DNA from 3 places in the Paenibacillus lacisediminis genome. Region 2 is predicted to be linked to each of the others. Evidence: a T-box and tRNA genes for the amino acid it is inferred to sense, from the RefSeq annotation. Region 2 holds a T-box; the other regions hold tRNA genes.

Region 1 (3,275 bases), on a different contig from region 2:
TATACTTCAGGGAGCAAAATGTCGATGGCGTCTTGATACAGACTTTCTACGCCGAAACGGGCTTCAAAGATCGGACGAGGCACCTTGCCTTTACGGAATCCAGGTACATTCGCTCTTTTCACCACTTTTTGAAACGCTTTATCAAGTGCGGCGGCTACACGTTCCGCCTCCACTTCGACCTCGAGAACGCCGAGGTTCTTCTCTATCTTTTCCCAGGTTGCTTTCATTTTATGCCTTCCCCTCCAAATTTCACATATACTAAAATACTGAAACCGAATCGCGTATAAAACAGCTATCATGGTTCCAGTATAGCTGTCCCTATGAACACGATCAGAATAACCATTATATTATAAACAACAATACATCTTTTTACAAGAGCCGATCGTAGAGCCAATAATTCCCCGTGCCTATCTTTCTTGAACACCGCTCACCGCCAAAAAAAGGCGAATCGACCGGCAAACCTGCTCAAAGCGAAGTCTATGCTCATCGGTAATCCCGTACAACGCGCGGATTTCCTCGTCGGTTTTTCCGTCCGGCAGGCTGTCCGCGACCAGTTGATGAAGCGCCGCCGCCCAAATATCAATCACCGTATCGTCGCCATCGATCAATGAACGATAGTCCCTCCCGCCGTACAACCCCATAACAATTTGCGACCACAACTCCTGGGCAAAATAAAACAAAGTAGGATCGTGCACCTGCGTCTGCTCCCCCACCCTTTCGAGCACCTCCTGCACGGCCGGAGGAAATTCATCGGGTTTCAGCGGAACCGATTCGATTTCAATCTCCACCTTTTCCCCGGCGCGCATCATGGAAAGCATTCCCTGCGTGCCGCGGCGGCGCAGCGTTTGCAGCACCCGATACTGAAGCAACGGATGGAGTTCCTCTTGATGCAACCATTCGATCAGCGCTTCGTCCACTTCCGGCCGGTCCAAATATGCAAGCTGGTCCAAAGCCAAAAGCGTCTGCTCCGACAACGGTTTATCCATTACCGCGCTCAGCAGTTTGCTGGCATAATTCTGGTCCTGTTCAAGCTTCGCCTCAACATGCCGTCTGGCCAGCGATTCCTCCGTTTCAGGACCATAATCTTCCGCGTCCGGGGATCCGTTCTGAAGCCCGGGAAAAGCTTCGGTGAGCCAGTCCAGCAACGCCCGCCATTCTTCATAATGGCGCGGGTCTTCCCCCTGGCACTGCAGCAAAAATCTCAAGAGATCCGCAGCTTCCCCGTATCTCTCGGTTTCCAGCATCCGGGTCAGCTCAATCTGGTAGTAATCGAGCGTTTTCGGAAACAATACGATGTTGTCTTTCTCATCGGGTCGAAAATGGCTGATAAGGGCACCTCCTTTCTTCCGCACTGCATTAATTGAGATTATAGCATAGACCCGGTCCAAGGCAAAAATCCCGGAGTAAAAGCTGGGTCCAAAACGGCGGGACGCTGATCTGTTGACTTTAAAAGAATCGATTGGCCACCAGAACTTGCGGAAATTTTCCAGACAGCAAAAAAGCTCTCCGCAGAGAGCTTTTTTTACACGTCCCAGGAGGGATTCGAACCCCCGACCGACGGCTTAGAAGGCCGTTGCTCTATCCAGCTGAGCTACTGAGACATAATGGAATGAAATTTTACAAGCAAAAATTATTCTATCACAGGATAATTGAGTTAGCAATATCAATTTTACATTTGAGAGCTGTTTTTCGGCAACTGGTGAATCTCCTTTCGGGGTAAGCCGCTTAATTCATATACGCCCCCATTCTCTCTTCCACCCTGTCCAGCCATTCGTTAACCAGCGCATCGAAAACATTCTTCTGCTCGATCTGCAGATTATGCCCTGCCCGATCCAGAACGGCAAACGTGCCGCGCGGAAATAAATCCAGCAGGCGAAGCGCATCCGCATATCCTACCGACGTATCCTGCCTTCCAAGCAGGAATAGCGCCGGGCCCATAAATTCCCGATCAACCGGAAAAGAAAATCCGTAATTCGCCTTGATTTTGGCCAAAAAAGCTTCATCCGCGATTTTACAGCCCGCGGCTATTTCATCCGCATATCTTGTCCAAGTGTACCGATCCAATACGACTCCCATCGATCTGAAGTCTTCGTATTCTTCCTTGCCAAGCGCGGACGCCAATTCCGGATCCTCATGGAAAATCTTATGTACGGGCAAAATCCGGTCTTCCTTTTCCGGTACGATCATCGGGCAAATCAAAGCCGCTCCCTCAACCCGTTCAGGCAGCCGGGCGATAATTCCCCTCGTCAAATAACCCCCGTACGACTGCCCGGCGATAAGAAAACGGGAATCGGGAATGACTTTATCTATAAACTGCAGCACCGCTTCAAGCATTTCGTCCGTACCGGCAATTTCCTCATAGTCCCTGCTCTGACCCATCCCCGGCAGGTCGACATAAATTCTCCTCCACTCCGGTCTTTCGGAAAAAACGGGCTCCATACAGCCGCTCATTAGCCGGTGGTCCGGCGTAAATCCGTGGATCATCAGGATGGGCCGCCCTGTCCCGATCTCCTCATAATAGAGCTCCGCATGGTTCACTTTGCAATATGGCATATTACCATCACGTCCCTTGAGTTGATTTCATAATCATAATACGAATGTATGTTCCTGTCCAGTTTCACTATTCATTTTGCCGTAACGAGGAATTGTCCGCGTATTTCTTCATATATATTCTGGCGTTGAAGCCCACCTGCTTCCGAAACCATCTTTGCGGCTTTCTTTTAAATTCGGCATACCCCAATTTTTCATACAAACGTACCGCTGCCGTGTTGGTGTCTACAACCTCCAAAATATATTCATCAAAATCCAGAACAGAGAGAAGATGGTCATGCAAGCGGGTGGCAACCCCCTTGCCTCTGGCCGCTTCCGCAGTTGCCACCGCTTCGAAGTAGCATTGCCGGTCCTTCAAGCCCAGCGGCTTTTCCAACTCCTGCCGGACGAAAGCACAAAACAGGCTTCCTTTCAGCCAGCCCAATTCTTTTCGCAAAATGTCCGGATTCAACCGAAACGCCCGCTGCCGGCCCGCGGAAAACGCAAAGATACCCAACACCCCCCCATCCATTAACGCCACACAAAAACGCTCCTTGACCAAAGCGTGCTCCAGAGCCCTAACCAACCTCGCCCGATCCTTGCAAAAAAACTGCAGCGGCTGAAAAAATCCGTCCACGAAAACTTCCGTCGCCTGTCTTAACCCGACCTGTCCAAGCTCAGCCAAATTCCGGATGACAATTCCGTCCATGATCCATCGCTCCCGTTTCATTTTTTCTAACTATATA
Region 2 (3,275 bases):
GCGACCTTGTCGTTATTACCGCCGGGGTTCCGCTTGGACGTTCCGGATCGACCAATTTGATCAAGATTGGCCAAATCCGCAAGTAGCCCTGTTTTAAGATATAGCAACGATCGTGCGAACGATTTAAAAAAAGGCAATGGGGAACCCTGTAAACCGGGAACCATTGCTTTTTTTGCAGCAAAAGAAAGGAGCGAGGGATCACGTGTATGTCAGCGAACTGGCTATAGAGCCGAAATATTTTGAATTCGATATGATGGGGATTATTTATCACGCCCACTACCTCGGCTGGTTTGAGGCGGGACGCTCGAAACTGTGCGAGGACCTCGGCTTTAAATATATCGATATGGAGCGGGTCGGATATATTTCTCCCGTTCATGAAATGAAGGTGGAGTACAAAAAAGGCATCCGTTACGGCGACAAGGTGCTGCTCAAGACATGGATCATCGAAAACGGCGGCGTGAAGACCGTTTACGGATACCATGTGTTTAACGGCGAAGGCGAGCTCTGCGTGGAGGGTTCGTCCACCCACTACGTCGTGCGGCGCGAGGATTTCAAGCCGGTCCAGTTCAAAAAGGTATTTCCCGAATGGTTTGCGGCCTTTGAGGAAGCGCGAAAACCATGATTTTTGATTCTCCTCCTTTGTAGCGGTAAAATACATATATACGATCAATATTTTATTATGCTGCGAGGATAAAGTGCGAGTTCAACCTCTTAAAGGAGTTTCTATAAATATGCGTAAATGGATAGCCGCTTTAATCATCATCGTCTCGCTCGTGGAATTTTGGGGATATTTGTTTGTCGGCGAAAAATTGGGGGTCGGGAAGACGATCTTTTTGACCTTGGCCACTTCGGTGATCGGCGGGTTGATGATGCAGTTTGAAGGGCGCAAGGTGCTGGCGGATGCCAGAGCCCAAATGACCGGCGGGCAGGTTCCCGGGCGGATGGTGCTGGACGGCATTTGTGTTTTTGCCGGCGGCATCCTGCTGCTGATCCCCGGATTTGTTACGGATATCATCGGGTTTACGATGGTGTTTCCGCTAACCCGGCCGCTGTACCGTTTCCCGCTGATGAAATGGATCCATAAAAAAATGAAGGACGGCACAATCACCTATTTCCGGCGTTGACTTTTTGTGCTTTTTCCAGTATATATATTTAAAATGCGAGTTCAAAAAGTCGGGTTTTCAGCACCGAGAAGGTTGGATGAAGCTAGGGACTGAGTAGCGGAGCGTACGTTTTGGGTACGTGAGCAACTGAAATGTTTCCGTAGGAAACATGCTTCGGAAGCATCCGCTTGGCCCGGCTGAATTCAAGATTCGACGCCCGATCCGCTTCTTGACCTGCTTCGTGATAAGAAAAACTTTATCGATGAACAATCAAAGAAGACAGACCGCCCTAAGCTGAAGTTTTTCTTGCGATTTAAGGAAGACACGCTTCGGTGACTATTCATTCTTAAATCTTCAAAAGATGACTTTTTGAACAACCTCTTAAAATTACATCGTTAACATTGATGAACGGGATAGTAGTGCATGTCGGACAGTCACAGCGAGCCGGAAGGGTGGAAGCCGGTACGAAAGGCATGAATGAAGCGGACCCGGGAAATGGTTTGCCGAACCGGCAGCAAGGCGTAGGCAAATCCGGCAACAAGCCGTTAAACGTAAAGAGTGGCTAATTATGGTTAGCACTTAGAGTGGTACCGCGGGAATCAGAGGTTTCTCGTCTCTTTTTGAGACGGGGGCCTTTTTTTGTTTTACCGAATTTTTGGATAAGGGAGCGGGTTTCGTTGCTGGAAAAATGGAGAAAAATGGCCGCCGGTCTTGTGGCGCAGAGCCTTACGGGAATCGCCGCCGAGGAGATCGAGGCAATGCTGGAATATCCGCCTGCGGAGGAGATGGGGGACCTGTCTTTGCCTTGCTTCAAGCTGAGCAGGCAGCTTCGCAAGCCGCCACAGGCCATCGCGCAGGAACTGAAGCAGAGACTGGAGGAGGTGCAGGCCGCTGTAGATGTGCGGACCGCGAGTCATCCGCATGCGTTCGCCGCCCATATTACACGTTTTGAGGCAGCATCGGGCTATTTGAACTTTTATTGGGACAAAGGGATTTTTGCGCAGGAAGTGGTCAGTGAAATAAGCGCAGCCGGAGAGAGATACGGGGAACAAAATATCGGCCGAGGCCGCGTGATCGTCATCGATTATTCCTCGCCCAACATCGCCAAGCCTTTTCACATCGGGCATTTGCGTTCGACGGTGATCGGAAGCGCGCTTTACCGGATCTTCTCTTGTCTCGGATACCGCGTGATCGGGGTTAATCATCTGGGAGACTGGGGGACGCAATTCGGGAAGCTGATCGTCGCCTACCGTTTATGGGGGGATGAGGAACGGTTGGCGTCAGGGCCGATCGACGAATTGCTCCGCTTATACGTCCAATTTCATGATGAGGCGGAAAAGAGGCCGGAAATGGAGGATGAAGCGCGCGCCTGGTTCGCAAAAATGGAGCAGGGCGACGAGGAAGCTTTGCGGTTGTGGCGGAGATTCGTTGATATGAGCATGACCGAGTTCGATAAAGTGTACCGGCTGCTTGGGGTACGTTTTGACTATGTGACGGGAGAAAGCTTTTACAATGACAAAACCGCTTCGGTGACCCGTGAGCTGCGGGACAAGCAACTGCTGGAAGAGGACGGGGGTGCTTGGCTGGTGAAGCTGGACGCCTTCGACATGCCGCCGGCTTTGATGCTCAAGCAGGACGGCAGCACGCTGTATCATACACGCGATGTGGCGGCCGCGCTCTACCGCAAACAGGCCTACGATTTTCTTAAGGCGATTTATGTGACGGATTACTCGCAAAGCTTGCATTTTAAACAGTGGTTTAAGGTAGTGGAGCTGATGGGGTACTCCTGGGCGGCAGATTTGGTGCATGTTCCGTTCGGACGGGTGGACTTGGGGGGAGTCGGCTTGTCCACACGCAGGGGGAATGTGGTCAAACTGGAGGAACTTCTGGAGCAGGCAGTGATGAAGGCGCGGGAGCTTATCAAGCTAAAAAATCCCCATCTGGAGCAAAAGGACGAGGTGGCCAAACAGGTGGGCGTCGGGGCCGTTATTTTTCACGATTTAAGCGGCAGCCGGATTAAGGACATCCATTTCTCCTGGGAGGAAGCGCTAAGCTTTGAAGGGGAAACAGGCCCTTATCTGCAATATACGCATGCCAGAGCGTGCAGCATTCTGCGCAAATTGGACGAACAGGACAAACTTGGCGCTGAGCGTGACGGTGGCGTAAAAAGCG
Region 3 (3,275 bases), on a different contig from region 2:
GTATGGGAGTCAACTGCTGATTACCGTTAGCGAGCGGATGAGCCAGGCGGACATCTTCAAGCTGCTTCAACCGTTCACCTTACACCAGGTCAAGGAAGTATCCTCGTCGCTGGAGGACATCTTTTTGCAGCTGACGGGAAAAGGAGAAAGCTTATGATACAAAGGGCGCTTTCCGCCGAGTACCTGAAGATGAAAAAAATCTGCCCATGGATTCCGGTCATCAGCGCGGTCATTTTACTTTTGTTCAGCTGTATGGAATGGTATTTGTATTTTCGGCAGGGAGAAGCCGGCGTCTACGCGGGGCTTAATGTACTGTATATGTTTTTGTCCTTTACAATGCTGCTGACCATCTCGTTGTTGTGCAGCACCATGTCCGAACCGGAGCATCAAGCGCAAGGATTAAAGCTGCTGTTTTCCCTGCCGGTTAACCGAATGGCCTTCTATTTTGCCAAGGCGATCTGGATCGGGATTTTCATGCTGGGATGCTGCGCGCTCATTATTGGCGGGACGGTAGTCATTTGGCTCGTTTACACCGATTTGCCGCTCCCCTTCCCGTTTTTGGTCAAACAGGTCCTGGGCTGCTTTGGCGCCTCCCTGCCGGTGCTGGGGATTCAATTATTTCTGTCGCTTCGCTTCCCCAATCAAACACTCCCGCTGGCGGTCGGTGTGCTCGGCGCCATCTCCAGTCTGTTTATCGCCAGATTCGGCGGAGAAATCTTATATGTTCTGCCATGGGCGTATCCCTCCATGGCCAGCCCTTTTATCGAAGGATATGCCCGTTGGATCATGTTGGGGGCCGGGTTGGGAGTGGTTTTGCTTTGGGGCGGAGCCGTACGCTTTCGCGCCATGGAAATCAAATAGGAGGAAGATGGATATGTTGAGTTTATTTTTTGCGGAAGGCAAAAAAGTCAGATGGCCGTTGATTTTGTTGTTGATTCTAATGGACATAACGGCAAGCCTTTCGCTGGCTGCAGAGCATGTCGCGAATTTGACCGATTACTTTGCCCCCGATTGGACTACCCTTTATTTTCAGGCGGTTTCTTTTCACGGGATGTTTATTCTTCCGCTGTTCGCCGGCATATTTGCGGCATTCCTCTGTTTTTATGAACATAAAAACGGGGCGTGGAAGCAACTGCTCACCCTGCCGTTTCCGCGCTGGAAAATCTATTTGTCCAAGTTTTTGATGCTGATTGTTCTTTTGGCGATCGCACAGCTTGCCTTTCTGGCCGGGTACCTGGCGACCGGAAAGCTCATTCATGTGGAGGGCGTTATTCCCTGGAAAACGGTGCTGCCCGGCGTGATCGGCGGATGGCTGGCCACTTTCCCCCTGGCCATGCTGCAAATTTACCTGTCGATCCGTTTCAAATCTTTCGGCATCGCCCTGTTGTTCAGCATCTCGGCGGTTATTCCGAATATCGTCATTACGGGTTTCGAAGGATTTATCGGGGCATGGTTCCCCTTTGCTCCGCCGTATTACGCCATGTTTCCGCAGGGACTAGCCCTTTCCCCGAGGCTGGAGCCCGTTTCGTTTGTCCTGATTCTCGCCTTCACTTTTCTCGTCTATCTTGCAGCCGGTCTACGTCATTTTGTACGGAAGGATTGGATGTGACCAACTATAATACTAAAAAGAGGCCCGCATCTACGGGCCTCGAGCAATATCTAAGAAAACGTCCCAGGAACGATTCGAACGCTCGACCGACGGCTTAGAAGGCCGTTGCTCTATCCAGCTGAGCTACTGGGACACAAATAGGAATAAAAAAGGATGCGTTAATCATTATAGCGCATCCTGTATATTTTTTCAAAGTGGTTTTACAAAAAAATCCGTTATTGGAGAGGGAGCTCTTTAAGCTTCGCCGCAATCGCCTCGTTCGCCAGCAAATTTTCCAGGAACATCCTTCGCTGCTTAGCAGGGTCCGGCCAGCCGGTATCCCCAAAATGCTCTTCCGTCACTTCCGTGTAAGCCTGATGCATGTTGTTGTCGTACCAGTCGATTTCCGCCCGGGCATCGCTTCGGATCATGCGGACGATTTCCCAACCTTCGCCTCGCCCGGAACGGGCGATATAGACGAACAGATCGGGATCGCCTACCGCCCCCGGCCGCACCTGAATGACGGCGCAGGGACGCCCCCGCTGCTCGTCCATCCGTGTGAATTCCGCGTCTTTGATGTAATACATGCGCAGGTCGCTCCTTTCCTAACGCTTCAAACCGGCCAGAGCTTGCCCGGATACCCCGCCCGTTCCAACTGCTCCCTGGTCTCCGCCGTGCCCAGCCGGTAAATTTCCCGAAACAGGCCGTTCACAACGCTTTGATAGCTGCGGTTGACGTCGTCTTCCGGCGAATCCGGCCAAGGATGGGTGTATGCCAAAAAAGTGCTTTCTTCCTTCTCACCAAGCTGATCAAGCATATGCTTTAACGTATCGGCCTCCTCCGAGGTGGCCTCGACCGACCATTCATAGGCCGCCGCGCCAGGATCGTCGAGCACCGAACGCCCCTGTACGGACACGTAATACCGTTTCTTTTCCAATGCCATATCTCCCCTTTCTGCTGCTTGTCAGTCGTAGTTTTCCATGATGGACAGACATTTTATGCCCATGTTCGGCATAATTTGTTAATACTTTTCACCCGGTCGGCAAGCGGGGGACGTAAAGCAATGCAGAGAGGAGATTTGCAAAAATGTGCGGAATAACCGGCTTTATCGAATGGAACCGGGATTTGACCAAAGAATCGGACCTTGTATTGTCCATGACATCCTGTCTGGAAAAACGAGGCCCCGATGCGCAGGGAACCTGGATTTCCGGCCCTTGCGCTTTTGGCCATCGACGGCTTAGCGTCATGGATCCCGAAAACGGAGCCCAGCCGATGATCATCCATGAAGAAGACGCGGTGTTTACGATCGTATATAACGGGGAGCTTTATAACGCGCCGGAATTAAAAGCCGAGCTGCAGCGGAGAGGACGCAGGTTTCAAACGAACTGCGATACGGAAGTGCTGCTGCAATCGTATATCGAATGGGGGCCGGATTGCGTGTACCGGCTTAACGGCATTTTTGCCTTTGCCGTCTGGGACAGCGTCCGTAAGCATGTTTTTTTCGCGCGGGACCGCCTCGGCGTGAAGCCGCTGTTCTACAGCGAGGTGGACGGAACGTTGATTTTCGGCTCCGAGCCTAAAGCCATTTTGCGACATCCCAAAGTCAAACCGGCGGTGGGACCGGAAGGGCTTGCCGAAATTTTCGTCATCGGGCCGGCCCGTACCCCCGGCCATGGCGTCTACAAGG

What was found. A T-box is a leader RNA that pairs with one kind of tRNA and senses whether it is charged. The one in region 2 lies ahead of argS (arginine--tRNA ligase), so its partner is inferred to be a tRNA-Arg.
Region 1: it has a tRNA-Arg gene. The T-box ahead of argS (arginine--tRNA ligase) is inferred to sense a tRNA for this amino acid. The anticodon was not compared.
Region 3: it has a tRNA-Arg gene. The T-box ahead of argS (arginine--tRNA ligase) is inferred to sense a tRNA for this amino acid. The anticodon was not compared.

What each region holds. Positions count from the first base shown of each region.
Region 1 covers NZ_JBKIAX020000002.1:52,510-55,784, forward strand. The annotation lists gene tig (trigger factor) at 1-227, opposite strand, end outside; gene ACLD72_RS03585 (hypothetical protein) at 408-1,289, opposite strand; tRNA gene ACLD72_RS03590 (tRNA-Arg) at 1,528-1,601, opposite strand; gene ACLD72_RS03595 (alpha/beta fold hydrolase) at 1,726-2,553, opposite strand; gene ACLD72_RS03600 (GNAT family N-acetyltransferase) at 2,621-3,238, opposite strand.
Region 2 covers NZ_JBKIAX020000019.1:82,613-85,887, reverse strand. The annotation lists gene pyk (pyruvate kinase) at 1-86, shown strand, start outside; gene ACLD72_RS27045 (acyl-CoA thioesterase) at 203-622, shown strand; gene ACLD72_RS27040 (FxsA family protein) at 732-1,124, shown strand; T-box leader at 1,499-1,724, shown strand; gene argS (arginine--tRNA ligase) at 1,802-3,275, shown strand, end outside.
Region 3 covers NZ_JBKIAX020000002.1:70,050-73,324, forward strand. The annotation lists gene ACLD72_RS03670 (ABC transporter ATP-binding protein) at 1-157, shown strand, start outside; gene ACLD72_RS03675 (ABC transporter permease) at 154-861, shown strand; gene ACLD72_RS03680 (ABC transporter permease) at 875-1,609, shown strand; tRNA gene ACLD72_RS03685 (tRNA-Arg) at 1,669-1,742, opposite strand; gene ACLD72_RS03690 (hypothetical protein) at 1,825-2,175, opposite strand; gene ACLD72_RS03695 (hypothetical protein) at 2,202-2,525, opposite strand; gene asnB (asparagine synthase (glutamine-hydrolyzing)) at 2,675-3,275, shown strand, end outside.